Regions from separate parts of the Glutamicibacter sp. MCAF14 genome, predicted to be linked through region 4. Evidence: riboswitches for the same ligand, from Rfam matches in the RefSeq annotation. Region 4 holds a riboswitch; each other region holds the start of a gene.
What was found. Region 4 has a riboswitch for S-adenosylmethionine ahead of AB4Y71_RS06530 (bifunctional o-acetylhomoserine/o-acetylserine sulfhydrylase). Riboswitches for the same ligand answer to the same signal wherever they lie in the genome.
Positions count from the first base shown of each region.

Region 1: another riboswitch for S-adenosylmethionine. It lies ahead of AB4Y71_RS13120 (O-acetylhomoserine aminocarboxypropyltransferase/cysteine synthase family protein); the one in region 4 lies ahead of AB4Y71_RS06530 (bifunctional o-acetylhomoserine/o-acetylserine sulfhydrylase).
Region 2: another riboswitch for S-adenosylmethionine. It lies ahead of AB4Y71_RS13925 (OsmC family protein); the one in region 4 lies ahead of AB4Y71_RS06530 (bifunctional o-acetylhomoserine/o-acetylserine sulfhydrylase).
Region 3: another riboswitch for S-adenosylmethionine. It lies ahead of AB4Y71_RS01290 (substrate-binding domain-containing protein); the one in region 4 lies ahead of AB4Y71_RS06530 (bifunctional o-acetylhomoserine/o-acetylserine sulfhydrylase).

Region 1 is NZ_JBFREO010000005.1:233,587-237,792, reverse strand. It holds gene AB4Y71_RS13125 (CoA-binding protein) at 150-644, opposite strand; gene AB4Y71_RS13120 (O-acetylhomoserine aminocarboxypropyltransferase/cysteine synthase family protein) at 644-2,017, opposite strand; SAM riboswitch class I at 2,133-2,227, opposite strand; gene AB4Y71_RS13115 (histidine phosphatase family protein) at 2,339-2,899, shown strand; gene AB4Y71_RS13110 (RNA polymerase sigma factor) at 3,020-3,517, shown strand; gene AB4Y71_RS13105 (methylated-DNA--[protein]-cysteine S-methyltransferase) at 3,514-4,140, shown strand.
Region 2 is NZ_JBFREO010000006.1:78,306-82,511, reverse strand. It holds gene AB4Y71_RS13935 (SDR family oxidoreductase) at 1-489, shown strand, start outside; gene AB4Y71_RS13930 (L-idonate 5-dehydrogenase) at 503-1,534, shown strand; gene AB4Y71_RS13925 (OsmC family protein) at 1,612-2,163, opposite strand; SAM riboswitch class IV at 2,194-2,315, opposite strand; gene AB4Y71_RS13920 (DEAD/DEAH box helicase) at 2,455-4,206, shown strand, end outside.
Region 3 is NZ_JBFREO010000001.1:275,266-279,471, reverse strand. It holds gene AB4Y71_RS01295 (sugar ABC transporter ATP-binding protein) at 1-1,017, opposite strand, end outside; gene AB4Y71_RS01290 (substrate-binding domain-containing protein) at 1,001-1,996, opposite strand; SAM riboswitch class I at 2,110-2,200, opposite strand; gene AB4Y71_RS01285 (SdpI family protein) at 2,417-2,773, shown strand; gene AB4Y71_RS01280 (GntP family permease) at 2,881-4,206, opposite strand, start outside.
Region 4 is NZ_JBFREO010000003.1:235,737-239,942, forward strand. It holds gene metX (homoserine O-acetyltransferase MetX) at 37-1,182, opposite strand; gene AB4Y71_RS06530 (bifunctional o-acetylhomoserine/o-acetylserine sulfhydrylase) at 1,185-2,528, opposite strand; SAM riboswitch class IV at 2,620-2,738, opposite strand; gene AB4Y71_RS06535 (VOC family protein) at 2,912-3,556, shown strand; gene AB4Y71_RS06540 (GNAT family acetyltransferase) at 3,606-4,043, opposite strand; gene AB4Y71_RS06545 (CPBP family intramembrane glutamic endopeptidase) at 4,062-4,206, opposite strand, start outside.

The DNA of each region.
Region 1 (4,206 bases), on a different contig from region 4:
GTTGGATATTAAGCCAAGTGGACGCGGGTGCGCCTGCTCCTTAATCGCGAAAATAAAATCCTGCTAGTTGCAGTCTTCTGCGCACAACAAAAGGCAGCCATGCCACCGTGAAGGTGGCACAGCTGCCTTGTGGGATTATCCAAGACCGCTTAGGCGAGCACCTGGCGCTTGGAAGAAATCACGCCGGTGTTGAACCCAGCCAGGCGCAGGCCGCCGTGGAAGCGGGCGTGCTCGATCTTCACGCAGCGGTCCATCACCACATTCATGCCGGCAGCCTCGGCCCGGTGGGCAACTTCCTCATGCCATGAACCCAGCTGCAGCCACAGGGTCTTCGCGCCTACGGCCAGGGCCTCATCCAGCACGGTGGGCAGGTCGTCGTGCTTGCGGAAGACCTCGACCAGATCCGGGGTTTCCGGAAGGTCGGCCAGCGACTTGTAAACCGGCTGGCCCAGGATCTCATCCAGGACCGGGTTGATGAAGTACACCTTGTACTTGGACGAGGACAGCAGGTAGGTCGCCACGAAATAGCTCGCGCGCGATGGCTTGTTCGAGGCGCCGACAATCGCGATGGTCTTGGTTTGGCGCAGGATCTCCAGACGCTGTGCGGCTCCCGGAGCTTCCCACGTGGTTTCAGCGGCGCTCATTAGTTCGCTCCCTTCGATGCTGCAGGAATGGCGCAGGCAGCGCCGTCATAGGTCGGTGCCGCAAATTCCTCGGTGGCACCAGCGACAGCTTCTTGCGAAGCGGTTAATGCCTGGTCCAGATCCCAGAGGATGTCCTCGAGGTCTTCCAAGCCCACCGAGAGGCGGATCAGATCTTCTGGCACACCGGCGGAGACCAGCTGGTCGGCGCTGAGCTGCTGGTGGGTGGTGGAGGCCGGGTGCAGCACCAAGGTGCGGGCATCGCCGATATTGGCCAGGTGGCTGGCCAGCTGCAGTGCTTCGATGAACTTGGAGCCGGCTTCGCGCCCGCCCTTCACCCCGAAGCTGAAGACCGAGCCGACGCCCATGGGCAGCAGTTCCTTGGCCTGGGCGTACTGCGGGTGGGATTCCAAACCGGCGTAGTTCACGTAGGTGACGCGCTCATCGGCTTCCAGCCAGGCGGCTACCTGCTTCGCGTTGGACAGGTGGTTGTCCATGCGCTGCGGCAAGGTTTCCAAGCCCTGCAGCAGCTGGAATGCTGACTGCGCCGGCAGCGAGGGACCGAAGTCGCGCAGCTGTTCGCTGCGCAGCTTGGTCAGGAAGCCGTATTCACCGAAGTTGTCCCACCAGGAGACGTTGCCGTAGCTGGCTACCGGTTCGGTCATCGTGGGGAACTTGCCGTTGCCCCAGTTGAACTTGCCCGATTCGATGACCACGCCGCCCAAGGTGGTGCCGTGCCCGCCGATGAACTTAGTGGCGGAGTGGATGACGATATCCGCGCCGTGCTCGATGGGACGCAGGATGTATGGGGGAGTGAGGGTCGAGTCGACGACCAGCGGGAGATTGTGGCGGTGCGCCACCTCGGCCAGGCCCTTCAGGTCGGCGATGTCGCCCGATGGGTTGGCCACGATCTCGGTATAGACCGCCTTGGTGTTCTCCTGGATGGCCGCTTCGAAATCGGCTGGGTCATTGGAGGAAACGAAGGTGGTGTCGATGCCGAAGCGGCGCAGCGAGACATCGAGCTGGGTGATGGTGCCGCCGTAGAGCTTGGAGGACGCCACGATGTGGTCTCCGGCCTGCGCCAGCGCGGCGAAGGTAACGAATTCTGCGGCCATGCCTGAACCGGTGGCTACCGCGCCGATGCCGCCTTCCAGCGATGCCATGCGCTCTTCAAAAGCGGCCACGGTGGGGTTGCCAATGCGCGAGTAGATATTGCCGTACTTCTGCAGGGCGAAGAGGTTGGCTGCGTCATCGGCGTCCTTGAACACGAACGAGGTGCTCTGGTAGATGGGCACTGCGCGGGCGCCGTGCTCGGCATCGGGGGTGCCGCCGGCATGCAATGCGCGGGTGCGGAATCCAAACTTGTGATCTGCCATGATGGCGTACGACTCCTTGTCGATTGGGTGTTCGCGCTCGCCGCACTGCGGGTCGCGATCGAGGCAGGAATCCCGGAATCAATGTCGCTTCCTGCCGTGGGACAACGGGTAAGCGGCTGCATCGTTTCTGGCGGTAGCACCGTTGCCACCGGATGTGGCAGGTTGCTGCGGCGTCAACGAACCAGATCTCTCAGCCGCTCGGGATGGTGTAATAATCTTCGCAACATGACCCTTCGTGACCCAACTATGAGTCGTAACGTTGCGTATTGAGGATATTTTCACAGATTATTCGACCCGCAGCGCCACCACTAAGCTGGAGCCATGGAGACTTCGTTGGCGCTGGTCCGGCACGGGCAGACAGATTGGAACCTTGCAGGACGCCTGCAAGGACGCACAGATATTCCGTTGAACGAGACCGGACGCGAGCAAGCCCGCGCGGCAGGGCGAGCGCTGGCCGGACAGGGCTGGAGCCTGATTCTGGGTTCTCCGCTGGAACGCGCGCAGGAAACTGCCACGTTGATGGCCGAGCAGCTCGGGGCTGCTACCGGCGATGCCGTCCCCGAACTCATTGAACGCGGTTTCGGGCCGTTGGAGGGCCGGATCATGGCCGAGGTGAGTGAAGAAGAGACGGCCGCCGCCAAGGACCAGCTTGAACCGCGCGCGGATATCCTGAGCAGGGCGATCCCAACGCTATTGGAACTGGCCAAGGCGCACGCCGGGACGAAGATCATGATTGTCAGCCACGGCGCCACTATGCGCAACATCCGTGATGCCCTGGCCGGAACCAAGGAAGCGCGGGGCGTGGAAAACGGTGAAGTGCTGGATATTGACTTGCACCGATTGCAGCAGCTGGCCGATGAACTGGATCTGGTCGCACTCTAGCGCCTGGCTTTGCCACCATCCGGGGGTGCGGGAAAAATTGTGGGCACCGGCTCACGGAACCGGCCCGCGGTACGTTTACAGGGTGAAGGCCCACGACGGGCTCCAGCTTCCAGGAGAGCCATGCAAGCACCGTTTGAACGGATAGTCCAAGAATATGGGCTCAACGTGCTGCGGGTCTGCCGCGCCCTGCTCGATGAGCACCGCGCGCAGGATGCCTGGTCCGAGACCTTCCTCGCAGCGCTGAAGGCTTATCCGAACCTGCCCGAAGATGCCAACGTTGCGGCCTGGCTGGTGCGCATCGCACGCAACAAGGCCGTCGACGAGTTGCGCAAGCACAAGCCCGAAAGCCTGGTCGAAATGGATCTGGAAGGCACCTTGGACTCCGGGCCGGGGCCCGGCGCGCAACTGGAAAATCTGCAGTTGTGGCATGAGGTCAACCAGCTGCCGCCCAAGCAACGGCAAGTGATTGCCTACCGGTACCTGGGCGGCCTGAGCTACGCGGGTATCGCCGGAATCATTTCCGGCAGCGAAGCAGCCGCGCGGCGCGCTGGCGCCGACGGGATCAAGAACTTGCGAGCCCGCCTGGGAGAATCCGAACTATGGCGGGAGCAGCCATGAACAAGAGCAAAGCGCAAGAACCAGGCACCGAGGATTCCGCGGTCCTTGCCGCATTGGGCCAGAAGCTCGCCGCGCAGGCACACGAGCAGGCGCTGGTGGATGTTGCCTACCGCATTGTCGACAGCCCGCTGGGAAGCCTGCTGCTGGCCAGTACGCAAAACGGCCTGGCGCGCGTCGCCTTCGAATCCGAGGACCATGACCGGATCCTGGAGCTGCTTTCCGAAAAGCTCGGTTCGCGCATCCTGCGCGATGCGAAGCGCCTGGATGCCGCAGCCCGGCAGCTCGATGAATACTTCTCCGGCCAGCGCCAAGGGTTCGAACTGGCCCTGGACCTGACGCTCTCCACCGATTTCCGTCGGCAGGTGCAGCTTCAGCTCGGGCAGATCGCCTATGGGCAAACTTGCAGCTACGCCCAGATGGCGCAGCAGATCGGCAAGCCCAAAGCCGTGCGTGCCGTTGGCTCAGCATGCGCCACCAACCCGATTCCCATCGTGCTGCCCTGCCACCGGGTGCTGCGCACCGATGGGTCGCTGGGCGGCTACCTCGGCGGGCTTGAGGCCAAGAGCGAGCTGTTGAAACTGGAGAACCCTCACTTCGCTGAACAGGGGGCAACCTTGTTCTAGGCACGAAGACGAATCTTAAACAATGCTGGGCTGGTGCCTTCCCTGCGGAAGGCACCAGCCCAGCAT
Region 2 (4,206 bases), on a different contig from region 4:
AACGCAGGCATCCAGCACCGCGTGCCTATGCTGGAACTGGAAGTCGCCGACTGGCAGCGCGTGATCGATACCAACCTCACCAGCGCCTTCTTAGTAGGCCGAGAAGTCGCACATGGCATGGTAGAACGCGGCGAAGGCAAGATCATCAACATCTGTTCGGTGCAAACCGACCTGGCCCGACCCACCATCTCCGCCTACACCGCGGCCAAGGGCGGACTGCGCAATCTCACCCGCGCCATGACCGCAGAATGGGCCGGAGCAGGACTTCAGATCAACGGCATCGCACCGGGCTATATCCACACCGAAATGACGCAGAATCTGGTGGATGACGAGAAATTCAACTCCTGGATCCTGGGCCGCACCCCGGCTGGCCGTTGGGGAACCGTCGAGGACCTGGCAGGCCCAGCAGTGTGGTTGGCCTCGGGTGGATCGAACTACGTGAACGGGCAAACCATTTTCATCGACGGAGGCATGAGCGTTGTCGTCTAGCACCCTGTCCAACATGACCTTGGCCGTCGTGGCGCACGCGGCCGGGGACCTGCGCATCGAGCAGATCGAGCTGCCAGCACCGGCAGCAAATGAGGCACGCGTAGCCATTGCCTACGGAGGCATCTGCGGATCGGACCTGCACTACTGGAGCCACGGAGCCGCTGGGGAATCCATCCTCAAGGCCCCGATGGTTCTGGGGCACGAGATCGTCGGCACCGTCATCCAGGCTGCCGCCGACGGCAGCGGTCCGCCAGCCGGAACCAAAGTTGCGGTGCACCCTGCAACACCAGGGGAGACCGGGGAACCTTATCCGGAGGCCTGCCCGAACCTTTCACCGGGATGCACCTACCTGGGCTCGGCTGCCCGCTACCCGCATACCCAGGGCGCCTTTGCGCGCGAGGTGAATCTGCCCTCCCGGATGCTTCGCGAACTGCCTGCCGGACTGTCGCTGCGCGACGCTGCGCTGGCCGAGCCAGCCGCAGTGGCTTGGCACGCGGTATCGCGAGCCGGCGAGGTTGCCGGCAAGAAGGCGTTGGTCATTGGCGCTGGCCCGATCGGAGCGCTGGCCGTGGCCGTGCTCAAGCGTGCCGGAGCCGAAGAAATCATCGCGGTGGACATGCACGATAAGCCGCTGGAAATTGCCAAGGAACTGGGTGCCACATCCACCTTGCGTGCCGATGACCAGGATGCAATTGCCAAGGTGAACGCCGATGTGGTGATCGAGGCCAGCGGCAATTACCGCGGATTGGCCTCGGCGGTGCGCGGTGCTGTGCGCGGCGGGCGCGTGGTCATGGTCGGGTTGCTGCCTTCGGGAGAGCAGCCTGCACTGATTTCCCTGGCGATTACCCGCGAGCTGGAACTTGCCGGGTCCTTCCGCTTCAACGGCGAAATCGACCAGGTGCTTGCTGCCCTGGCCGATGGCTCATTGCAGATTTCCGCGGCGGTAACCCACGAATTCCCGGTGGCCGAGGGCCTCGAAGCCTTTGAAACAGCCAAGAATTCTTCGAAGTCCGGCAAGGTCTTGCTGAACTTCCTCGGGAAGTAGCCCGCCTTTACCGCAAGTGCGCCGCCGCAGCCCCGAAGCCAGGGCTCGCGGCGGCTACTTGTTTGGTTTAGCGGACGTTAATTGGCCGCTGCAATGCTCACCGCGGTACGCACCGGTACCGGGTTGGCGAACAAATCCAGCACGGGGCAGTGGGCGTCCACTGCCTGGCGCAGCTCCTCATAGCGTTCGGCCGATTCCGGGCCGGCAATCTGGATGTCCAGATCCACAGAGGAGAAGCTCGGACGGATGGCCTTGTCGATGCCGAACAGGCCGCGGACATCGAGGTGGCCATTGGCCACAATCTTCACGTCGTCCACCTGGATGCCAAGGTTCTGGGCATACAAGCGGTAGACCACGACTTGGCAGGAAATGAGTGCGCCCAGCGCGTATTCCACTGGGCTGGCGGCCACGTCGTTGCCACCCAATGCGGCAGGCTCATCGACCTGGAAGGAATGCTTGCCGGACACAATGTTGCTGGCTACCGAATCGAAGCCCTCGCCTTCGACGGTGAACGTCAGCTTGGCGCTTTGCGGGGCGGCTGAAATGCGTTCGCCCCAGCCATGGCCTGCTTCTTGCAGGCGCTGGGCGCGGTCCTCGGAAATGCTGAGGGTAGATGCTGCGTTAGTCATGGGAATTAATCCCCTTTCTGGCGCAAGGGGCGCCATCGCTTACGCACCTTGGCGGTCAAGATGCGTCGAATCTTCACCTGGGGCACCCCGCACAATGACGAAGGAGGGTTGCCGTCCACTCAGCCAGGGCTCAAGCAGTGGAACTCGTGATTCAATGGTTCTTTTCTACCGGCCACGTTGCCTGTGAGTAAAGGGCGGGGTAACTTTTCTTCACTAAGCATCTTGTCGGGGAGCTGGCTAAGATGGAATTTAGCTTTCGGGCATCTACTGCACGATCAATGAACGGCGAGTATGGAATTCCAGCTGACACTTTCTGCGGCCCAGACCCTGGTGACCGAATCCGAATACGACTTGGGCCAGTTCCTGTGCGATTCCGGAAAAGTGCAGATTGCCAACCGGGTCATGCAACCCGGCTCCACCCGCATCTCCGGCATGGTGCTGCGCGATTCGGTGATGGCCCAGCTGGAAATCACCGAGGGCAATATCAGCTTCAGTAGCTTTTGCGGGAAGCACCCAGGTGTGCAGTCTTGTGAAGATGTCGCCGCCTTGCTCATCGAGGTGACCACCGAAGAGGACCAAGGCTTCTACGTTTCTGATTCCGGGGTGGACCCCCACGCGTGGAAACGCAACAGCAAGCCGCAGTGGGAACGCACCTTGGACCGGTTGCTTCCAACTATTGTTGATGAACCGCTGGCAGCCGAAGAACCGCTGGGACTGATCCTCAAGGTGATCAGTGAACCACGCTACGGCGGAGAAGACGCTCTGAGCCTGCAAGCCCGCCCAGCCCGACAGGGCACCAAGAGCCCGTGGATCCAGACCGGGGTCAGCTGGCGCAGCGTGGCCTTCGACGCGCGATTTTCCAAGAAGCAGCGCCGTGCGCTGGTTGAACTGGACCGGCTGCGCGAGCACGTAGAACAAGATACCTACCGCCATTCCTGGGATCCCAAGGACTGGATCTCGCTGATGAACCTGCCCGGCCAGGACCTGCTGGATGCCTTTGAATCCCTACGCGAAGCCGGGGTGCAGATCGTCAACGGCGGTTCAGCGGCCAAAGTGCCAGTAGAGTTCAGCGAGCAGCCAGCCCTGGCCCATGTGGATTTGCGGCGCGGTGAATATGGGCTGGTCATGAAAGGCAAACTGCGTGGACCAAGGGCAGAGCATACCTACCTGCTGCCGATAGGCAACCCTCCAACCTTGCTGGCCTATGCCTCCAGCCCCTTGCCGAAGTCGAAGCAAATCGGTTTGGCACTATTTGCTGAACCGGTGACGAAGGAACTGGCGACATTCATTGAATCCGGAGCGCAAACCGTTCCGCAGCAAAGCATCGGGCTTTTTGAACAACAGCATCTGGACCGGTTGCGCCTCATGGCACCGTTGAAAAGCGAAGATGAAAGCTACCCGATTCCGGTTCCAGCACGTCCTAGCCTCAAGGTCTGGTTGGAGAGCATCCAAACTCCACTAACCGTGCGCTATTCGTGGGAATACACCAGCAAGGGACCGCGCCAGCGTGCAGTCGAAAAGGAGATCGCCGATTCGGTCCAGGACAAGCTCGGTGCCCAGGCTTCCTTGGGCCAACTGACTTCTTCGGGTATTTTCCCGTCCAAGAAATTCACCACCTCCGAGTCCATCGAGTTCTTGGTCTACGCCTTGCCACTGCTGGCCGAGCATCCCGATGTGGTCATTGAAGAGCAGAACAGGCTCCCGAAGTACCGGATCAATCATGAGCCAGCCACCGTCAGCGTTGAAGCTGGGGAAAGCACCGGAGACTGGTTCGACCTGTCGGTGGTAGTGCTTATCGATGACATCAAGGTTCCGTTCGCCCAGTTGCTGGAGGCCTTGACCAAGCAAGACGAATACCTCATCTTGGATGACCTGACGGTCATCCCGATTGCTGGTGCCGACTTCACTCAGCTGCGCCAGCTGATCACGGAAGCCGGGGAACTGGGCACGGTCCAAGGCGAAACAATTCGCATCCATAAGTTGAGCATCGACTGGTGGCAGGAACTGGTAGATCTGGGAATTATTGAAGCCCAGCACAACCAG
Region 3 (4,206 bases), on a different contig from region 4:
TGGGACGTAGGCGCCGGCACGAGCGACAAAGTCAGCTGCAGAAGTCACCGGTCGACCGTGCAACACGGCAGAGCCCGTGTGTGAATGGAGGCCGGTGATCGCATCGGCGAGCACCTCAATACCTGATCCCACCAATCCCGTGACGGCGACGATTTCTCCGGGGGCTACCGCGAGATTGATGTTGCCCAACTTGCCAGCGACCGACAGGTCCACCAGTTCGAGGGCAGGCTCGCCCTGAACAGGACGTACCTCGTGCTTCTGATGTGAGAATTCATTGACCTGATTACCTAGCATCAAGCCGATGACATCTTCAATGCTGTCCCCGTCCGCGAAGCTGGCATCGCCGGCATTCTTGCCGTTGCGCAACACCGTGATCCGATCGGTAATCTGCTGCAGTTCTTGCAGGTAGTGCGAGATGAAAATAATTCCTACACCACGATCGCGCAGGTGGCGGATGGTGCCGAAAAGCTGTGCGACTTCGTCATTGGCCAACGGCGCGGTCGGCTCGTCCAGGATCAGCACTTTGGGTTCGGCCAACACTGCACGGGCTATTTGGATCAGTTGTTGCTGAGCAACACTCAGCTCATCAACGAAAGCCGCCGTATCCAGCTCCTGACCGGTGGTTCGCAAGATGTCGGCCCGAGCTGCTTCTTGCACGCTACGCTCACGGCGCCAGAGTCCACGGCTCTTGGTAGTTCCCAGATACAGTTGTTCGGCGACGGTCAAGCGACCGGCCAGGTGACGGTCCTGATGGATGACTTCAATGCCCAATGCTTCGGCGTCGGCCGGTCGGCGAATTTGGACAGCCTGCCCAGCAAGGTCAATCTGCCCAGAGTCTAGGGTGTACAGCCCTGTGAGGATTTTTATCAGAGTGGATTTTCCTGCGCCATTCTCGCCCACCAACCCGAGTACTTCGCCAGCCCGCAGTCGAAGTTGGACATTGTCGAGCACAGTGACGGCGCCAAAAGATTTACGTATGCCGGCCATGCTCAGCAGTTCATTAGATCCCGTTGTCATTGCGCACCTGATTCACGTTTTCCTTGTCGACGAAAATTGGCTCGACATAGCTGGTATTCGGAACCCGATCAGTTTGTCCATCAAGGAACAATGCGATATTCGCGGCCGAGGTTGTGGCCATTTGCTTGATGGGTTGGGCGACTGTGAATTGGTATGAGCTCTCTGGATTCGCGATCAAATCCAAGGCTCCAGGTTCTGCGTCCACACCGTAGAGCTTGATGTCGTTATCCGTAGGGTCTATGGCCTGCGCAGCACCAATCAGCGGCATATCCCAGCAAGACCAGATTGCGTCAATTTCACCTGCTGGCAGCCTGCGCAGCTGATCCTGAATCTGGTTTTTGGCATCTTCAATAGTGCCCTCGTACTTGTCCTGCAGTTCAGGGGAGATCTTCTCGATGTTTGGATAATCTTCGAGAACCAAGTTCAAGCTGTTGTATCGAATCCGGCAGGGAGTCACGCCGGGGAAGCCATTGAATACTAGGATCTTGCCCTTGCCATGGAGGTCCTCGGCCATGGTGCGAGCTAACGTGGTTCCTACGTTCCAGTTGTCGCTAGTGACATTGTTCTTCGAGTATTCACTCTGGAAGTCGATGGTGAACAGTGGGATCCCGGCGGCGTCCACTTTAGCCAAGGCAGGGGTGAGCGTTTGCGCATCACCCAAGATCACCACGATGACGTCTGGAGACTGGGTAATCAGGTTTTCCACGTCAGAGACGTGCTTCTCATCTTTGGCCTCGGCCTGGGTAGCGATGACTTCTCCGCCAAGCTCTTCGACTCGTTCTTGGATTTGCTGGTAGATCACACGCGAGTAGTCGTGCAGGATGTCTTTGGCAGCGATGCCAACTTTTTTGCCCTCGAGTGAAGGGACATCGTCAATACTCTGCTCCTCTTGCGGGTTGCTGCTTTGCGCCGCAACCGGCGCTAATTCTGGGCGTGGCTCCTTTAGCGAGCAACCGGTAAGCAGTGTTACTGCTGCCATGGCTGTGGCAAGAAATTTTAAGGTGTTCGGTCGAGTGCGAGTCATGCCGTCCCTCTCGTGGAAATATTGAACCGAGGGATCCCGAACAGAAGTTCACACTTCGTGGCCCGGAAGTTCCATCGATCCTGGCGTTAGCACTACCTGCGGGATGCAGGCTTGCTGCGGCGTCGCGGAGCCAGGTCTCTCAGCCGCTCTGGATGGGTTGTGCTCCGAGTCAACCACTGCCGGCAGCAGTCTTGGAAGGGCACTGTCATACGAGGGAACGGCAGGACAAAATACGTCATCTTCGAGCCTCCTGCCTGCCTGATCGATGGCAGCGCGGCCGTCATATGACCCTTGAATGACGAAATTTGAACTCGGGAACTGCTCTGCCTCCGAATAGGATGGCTGTTCACGGCGAATAGTCAGAACAGGTGGAACGTGGATCCAGCAGGCGTCATCCCCTTCATGCTCGGGTTGCTGGGCATCACTTTGGTGGCAGCGTTCCTCGCACCCATGGCCCGGGATGGAAAGCTCGCGCGCAATGCGGCCATCGGCATCAAGACGCGCCATACCTTGGCCAGCGACGAGGTCTGGCTGGCAGGGCATCGGAAGGCTGCGCCGCTGATGGCCGCGGCTTCATGGGCAGGCTGGGCCATGCTGGCCGGTGCAGCGATTCTCTGCGTGCTGGGCCAGTTCGGTTTCGCCTTCGCCACGACCGGCGCAGGTTATCTGGCCATTATCGTGTTGCTGATGGTCTCGGCTGCCAAAGCGAACAAGGCCGCGCGACGCGTCTAGCGGGCAGGCCTTCGCTCTTCGGCTACCAATTTCAGACACATGCTTAAAGCAACGGATCGCACCATCGGCAGATGGTGCGATCCGTTGCTTGCGCGGTCAGCGTCCTACTACAGCAGTACGGCTCCGAGAATCAGTACGGTCACAAACGCCGCAGTGCCTTGGATGGCGGTCGCCACGCTCAAGGTCTTATACGCGGTGATGACCGGAATCCGGCTGAGTTGCGAAACAACCCAGAAGTACGAGTCGTTTGCATGCGAAACAACCATTGCACCGGCACCGACAGCCAGCACGGTAAGCACCATGCCCAGCTGCGAATCCAAGCCAAGCGAACCGAGCATCGGGGCGACCAGAGCAGAAGTGGTCACCATTGAAACGGTGGACGAGCCCTGCGCGGACTTCAGCGCAGCAGCGATCAAGAATGGCACGGCCAGGCCCAAGCCCAGTCCGCTGAGTGAATCGGAAAGGATCGTGGTCAGGTCCGAAGCGGCCAGTACCGCGCCGAAGCCAGCGCCGGCGCCTGTGATCAGCAAGATCGGAGCGGCGGTGCGCACCGCTTCCTTCATCTGCTCATTGAAGACCGACAGCTTGTTGCCACCGCGCAACAGGAAGGTCGCGGCAAACAGGCCGAAGATCAGCGCGATAACCGGAGTACCAAGGAAGGAAAGGATCTCAAGTGCCGTTCCCTCGCCAATAGGGTGCGATGGCAGCTTTGCAATGGAGGCGGCACAGATCAGTACCAGGGGAACAAGGATCGGCATGAATGCCATCGCCGGCCTAGGCAATTTGCCGAAGCTTGCACGCAGCTGCTCGTAGTCGAGTTCGGCGATGTCATGCTCGTCGTCGCTGGGCAGCGGGGTCCACTTGGACTTGTTGAACCGGCTGGCGTAGGCCAAGCCTGCAAGGGCCGAGATCGCGGCAACTGGCAGTCCGACTGCAATGATCAAACCCAGATTCTCGGCAATGCCGATGCTTTCTGCCGCAGCCAACGGGCCCGGAGTTGGCGGCACCATCGTGTGGGTGGCATACAGGCCGGTCATCAGCGCGATAGAAGTCGCCAGCGCCGAGACACCGGTGCGCAAGGTGATGGCTTTGCGAAGGGAGTTAAGGACCACGTAGCCCGAGTCGCAGAAAACCGGAATGGAAACGATGTAGCCGATGATCGACAGGGTCAGGTTGGGGAATCGTGTACCCAGAACCTTGATCAGTGCATCTGCCATGGAGATCGCCGCGCCGGATTTCTCCAGAATGACGCCGATCATCGTACCGAAGAGAATCACCAAGCCGATATTGCCCATGGTGCTGCCGAAGGCCGTGGTGACCGTCGATGCTACTTCAGCCAGCGGGATGCGGTAGGCAAAGGCGGCAAGGATCGCGGCGCCTATGAGGGCAAGGAAGGGGCTGATCTTGAAACGTGCCGTGACCATCACGATGGC
Region 4 (4,206 bases):
CTGGCTTTACAAGCGATCCGGCTACGCGGCCGATGATCAGTCTCCGAATACCAACGTCCGAAGGACCCCATCGAGCTGCTTGGCATCGGTCAGGAAGCCATCATGTCCGATGGGCGAATCAATGTAGTGCACAGGTTTCGGCTTAGCCAGCGACGAAGCCAGTTTCACCGACTGCTCTGGGAAGTACAGGCGGTCACTGGTCACCGCTGCAACTACCACGTTGACTTTCGCCAAGCGGGCCAACGCAGCTTCCAAGGATTCATGGCCGCGAGCCACATCGTGGCTCATCAGCGCTTCGGTGAGCACGAGATAGCTGTTGGCATCAAAGCGATTCACCAGCTTGCTGGCTTGGTGATCCAAATAGCTTTCCACCTGGTAGCGCCCACGCGCTCCGTCGAGCTGGCCCGTTGGCTTCTCGCCTTCCTGCGGGTTGCGCGAGAAACGGGTTTCGAGCTCGGCTTCAGAACGATAGGTGATGTGGGCCAGGCGGCGGGCCAAACCCAGACCAGCGTCCGGGCGGGCCTCATTGCCGTAGTAATCGCCATTGCAGAAGTGCGGATCCAAGCGGATGGACTGGGTCTGCACCTGGGCGAAGGCGATTTGCTCGGCAGTTGCCTGCGCGCTGGATGCCATCACCACCAGATTCTTCACCTGCTGCGGGAACTGCACCGCGTACTCCAGAGCACGCGCCCCGCCCATCGAACCACCGATGACCGCATGCCAGGAATCAATTCCCAGCTGCTTGGCCAGACGCGCTTCGAGGCGCACCGAGTCCTTGATGGTCACGAACGGGAAGCGCGAACCGTAGGGCACGCCTTGCTCATCCAGGGACGCCGGGCCGGTGGATCCATTGCAACCGCCCACCATGTTGATGGACACGACGAAGTACTCATTGGTGTCAATCGTGGCGCCAGGGCCCACGAAACCTTCCCACCAGCCGTCGCTTTGCGAATCGCCCTGGGCAACGTGCGCGTCACCGGTCAGTGCATGCATCACCAGTACCGCGTTGGAACCGTCGGCAGCTAGGGTTCCCCAGGTTTCAAAGCCCAGCTCCACCTCGGGAAGGTATCCGCCAAATTCAAAGCAGTGCTCCCCCACGGAACTACGACGCAAAATGCCGTCTTGTCCGCCAGCGAGCTCTTCGGCGCGAAGAGTATCTTCAGTAGTCACAATGGATGCCATGCCTAGAGAGTTTCCTGCAGTTCCTTGTTCTCAAGGGCGCCGACAGCTGCGAAGCCCAGTTCCAAATCGGCCAGAATGTCCTTGATGTTCTCCAGCCCAACGCTCAGGCGCACCAGTCCCGGGCTGACGCCAGCGGCAACCTGCTCGGCCTCGGAAAGCTGCGCGTGGGTCGTGGAGGCCGGGTGGATGACCAAGGAGCGCACGTCGCCGATATTCGCCACGTTGGAGTGCAGCACCAGCGCGTCGACGAAGGCCTGGCCTGCTTCTGAGCCGCCTTCCAATTCGAAGGCGATGACCGAGCCAGCGCCCTGGTCGCTGTACTTCTGCGCACGCTCGTACCAAGGCGAGGACTTCAGGCCTGCGTAAGCGACCTTGCGCACTTCGCCGCGGGCTTCGAGCCAGTTGGCAACCTCGACGGCGTTCTGGCCGTGGCGCTCAATGCGCAGCGACAAGGTTTCCAGCCCCTGGGCGATCAGGAAAGCATTGAACGGTGCAACCGAGGCGCCCAAGTCGCGCAGCAGCTGCACACGGGCCTTGAGGATGTAGGCCAGATTCGCGCCCAGGATGCCATTGACACCCAGGTCGCGGGCGAAGACCAGGCCGTTGTAGGACTCATCCGGGGTGTTGAATCCTGGGAAGCGTTCCGCATCCTTGCCGAAGTCGAATTTGCCCGAATCCACGATGACGCCTGCGATGGCATTTCCGTGGCCGCCAAGGAATTTGGTGGCCGAATGGATCACGATATCCGCGCCCCACTCGATCGGGCGGATCAGGTACGGGGTGGCCAGGGTGTTGTCCACCAGCAGCGGCACGCCGGCTTCGTGGGCGATGGCCGAAATGTCCTCGATATTCAGGACATCCTGACGCGGATTGGAGATGCTCTCTCCGAAGAATGCCTTGGTGTTCGGGCGGACCGCGGCACGCCATTCATCGAGGTTATCCGGATCAGAGACGAAGGTGACCTCGATGCCCAGGCGCTTCAGGGTGTGCTTGAGCAGGTTCTGCGTTCCGCCGTAAAGGCTTGGGCTGGCAACCAGGTGGTCGCCGGCCTCGGCCAAGTTCAAGATGGCGAAGGTGGTTGCTGCCTGTCCCGAAGAGAGCAGCAGTGCTCCGACACCGCCTTCAAGGTCGGCAATGCGGGTTTCCACTGCGTCAGTCGTCGGGTTTCCGATACGCGTGTAGATCGGCTCCAATTCCTGCAGCGCGAATCGCGCAGCAGCGCTCTTGGCGCTAGGGAAGACGAAAGAAGTGGTCTGGAAAATAGGGAGAGCTCGTGCTCCAGTTGTCGGATCCGGGGTCTGGCCGGAGTGGATCTGACGGGTTTCAAATGACCAGTTGCTGCTCATGGTTTCCTCCAAATAGCGTTTCATGACTATGGGGGTACGCCACTGAAAAGACACCGACAGGAAGCACCGTATCGAGAGAACTTCCAGGGGTAACCCGCGCTTGTCCTTGATGCCTTGCGCATTCAAGGGCCAGGTCTTCACCCGGGGCACCCCACCGCGGTGGAGGGTTGCCGCCCAGTAAGCCGGGGCTTGTTACTGGGACTCATGACCTGCATCCAGTTTGCCCGAGAACCGAAGATCTTTGCAATGCAGGCGCTTGGCCTTGGACTCAATCGGTCATATTCCGTATTTTTGAGGACTTTTCCGCAGACTATTCGATAGCATTCGCCCCGCTTAGGGTTACCTAAGTAGAGACTGCCATCACATGTTGCCATGATGGGCACATGATGAGGCTAGATCACGTAAGTTATGCATGCGGCCCTGATGGGCTGATGCCAACCGCGCAAAGAATCTCCGAGTCGCTCGGCTTGGAGTTCGTCAAGGGTGGCGTGCATCCACGATTCGGAACACGCAATGTCATCTTCCCGCTCAAGCACGGCCAGTACTTGGAAGTAGTCGAGGTGCTGAACCACCCGGCCAGCGACAAGGCACCCTTCGGACAGGCTGTTCGCGCCCGCTCGGAACTCGGCGGTGGCTGGATGGGCTGGTGCGTCTCGGTGGAGGATCTATCCAGCGCCGAAGACCGCCTGGGCCGCAAGTCAGTGCCTGGCAACCGCAAGTTCCCTGATGGCCGCGAACTGACCTGGCAGCAAATTGGTATCAAGGGCCTGATCGCCGACCCGCAGTGCCCATACCTGATCTCATGGGATGACGGTACTGAGGACCTGCATCCGTCCAAGTCGCTTGAACCGGTTGGTGCCATCAGCGAGATAGCCATCGCCGGTTCGCGCGAACGGGTGCTGGATTGGCTCGGCCAGCCGCAGAACGTCAATTTGGGAGCTGTCACCATGCAATATGAAGCTCCGAATGGCACTCCGGGCATCATGTCGGTAACCTTTGAAACCGAGTCCGGCACCGTGGTGCTGTAAGAAGTTCAAAAATGAACTCACGAAGGCGGGGCCAATGGCGTCCCCGCCTTCATTCTTTTCCGGCTCTTGCCTCAGACTGGTCCAGACGCCGGCCCAAGACAACGACCTGCTGGTCTTCAAAGCCCAGGCGTTCATAGAAATCGATGACGGCAGCGTTTTCGCTGCGGACCATGAGCTGCACCTTGGGCACTGCCCGTTCTCGCAGCCACAAGCTGGCCGCATCCACCAAGGACCTGCCCAGGCCATTGCCCTGCCTGCGCGGATCCACTGCAACGTAGTAGAGCCAACCGCGGTGCCCGTCATGGCCAGTCATCGCAGTGCCCACAACCTGATCATTTTCGATCATGGCCAGCACCGTAGAGGTGGGTTCGTGCAAAGCCCGTCGAGCGTCAGCGAGCGGATCATTCCACGGACGAGTCAGCCCGGTGGCTTCCCACAAGTCAACAGCTTGGTGGAGGTATTTCTCGCTCAGCTCGGTAATCTGCATCAGCCCAGCATAACGGCACTATTGGCCGATTCCGATGGCCGGCCCAATCAGTGCATAGCCGACGAACCCGATGGCATCGAGCAGGAAGTGCGCAATGACCAGCGGCATGACCCGCCCGTACTTCTGGTAGATCCAGCCGAACACCACGCCCATGAGCATGTTG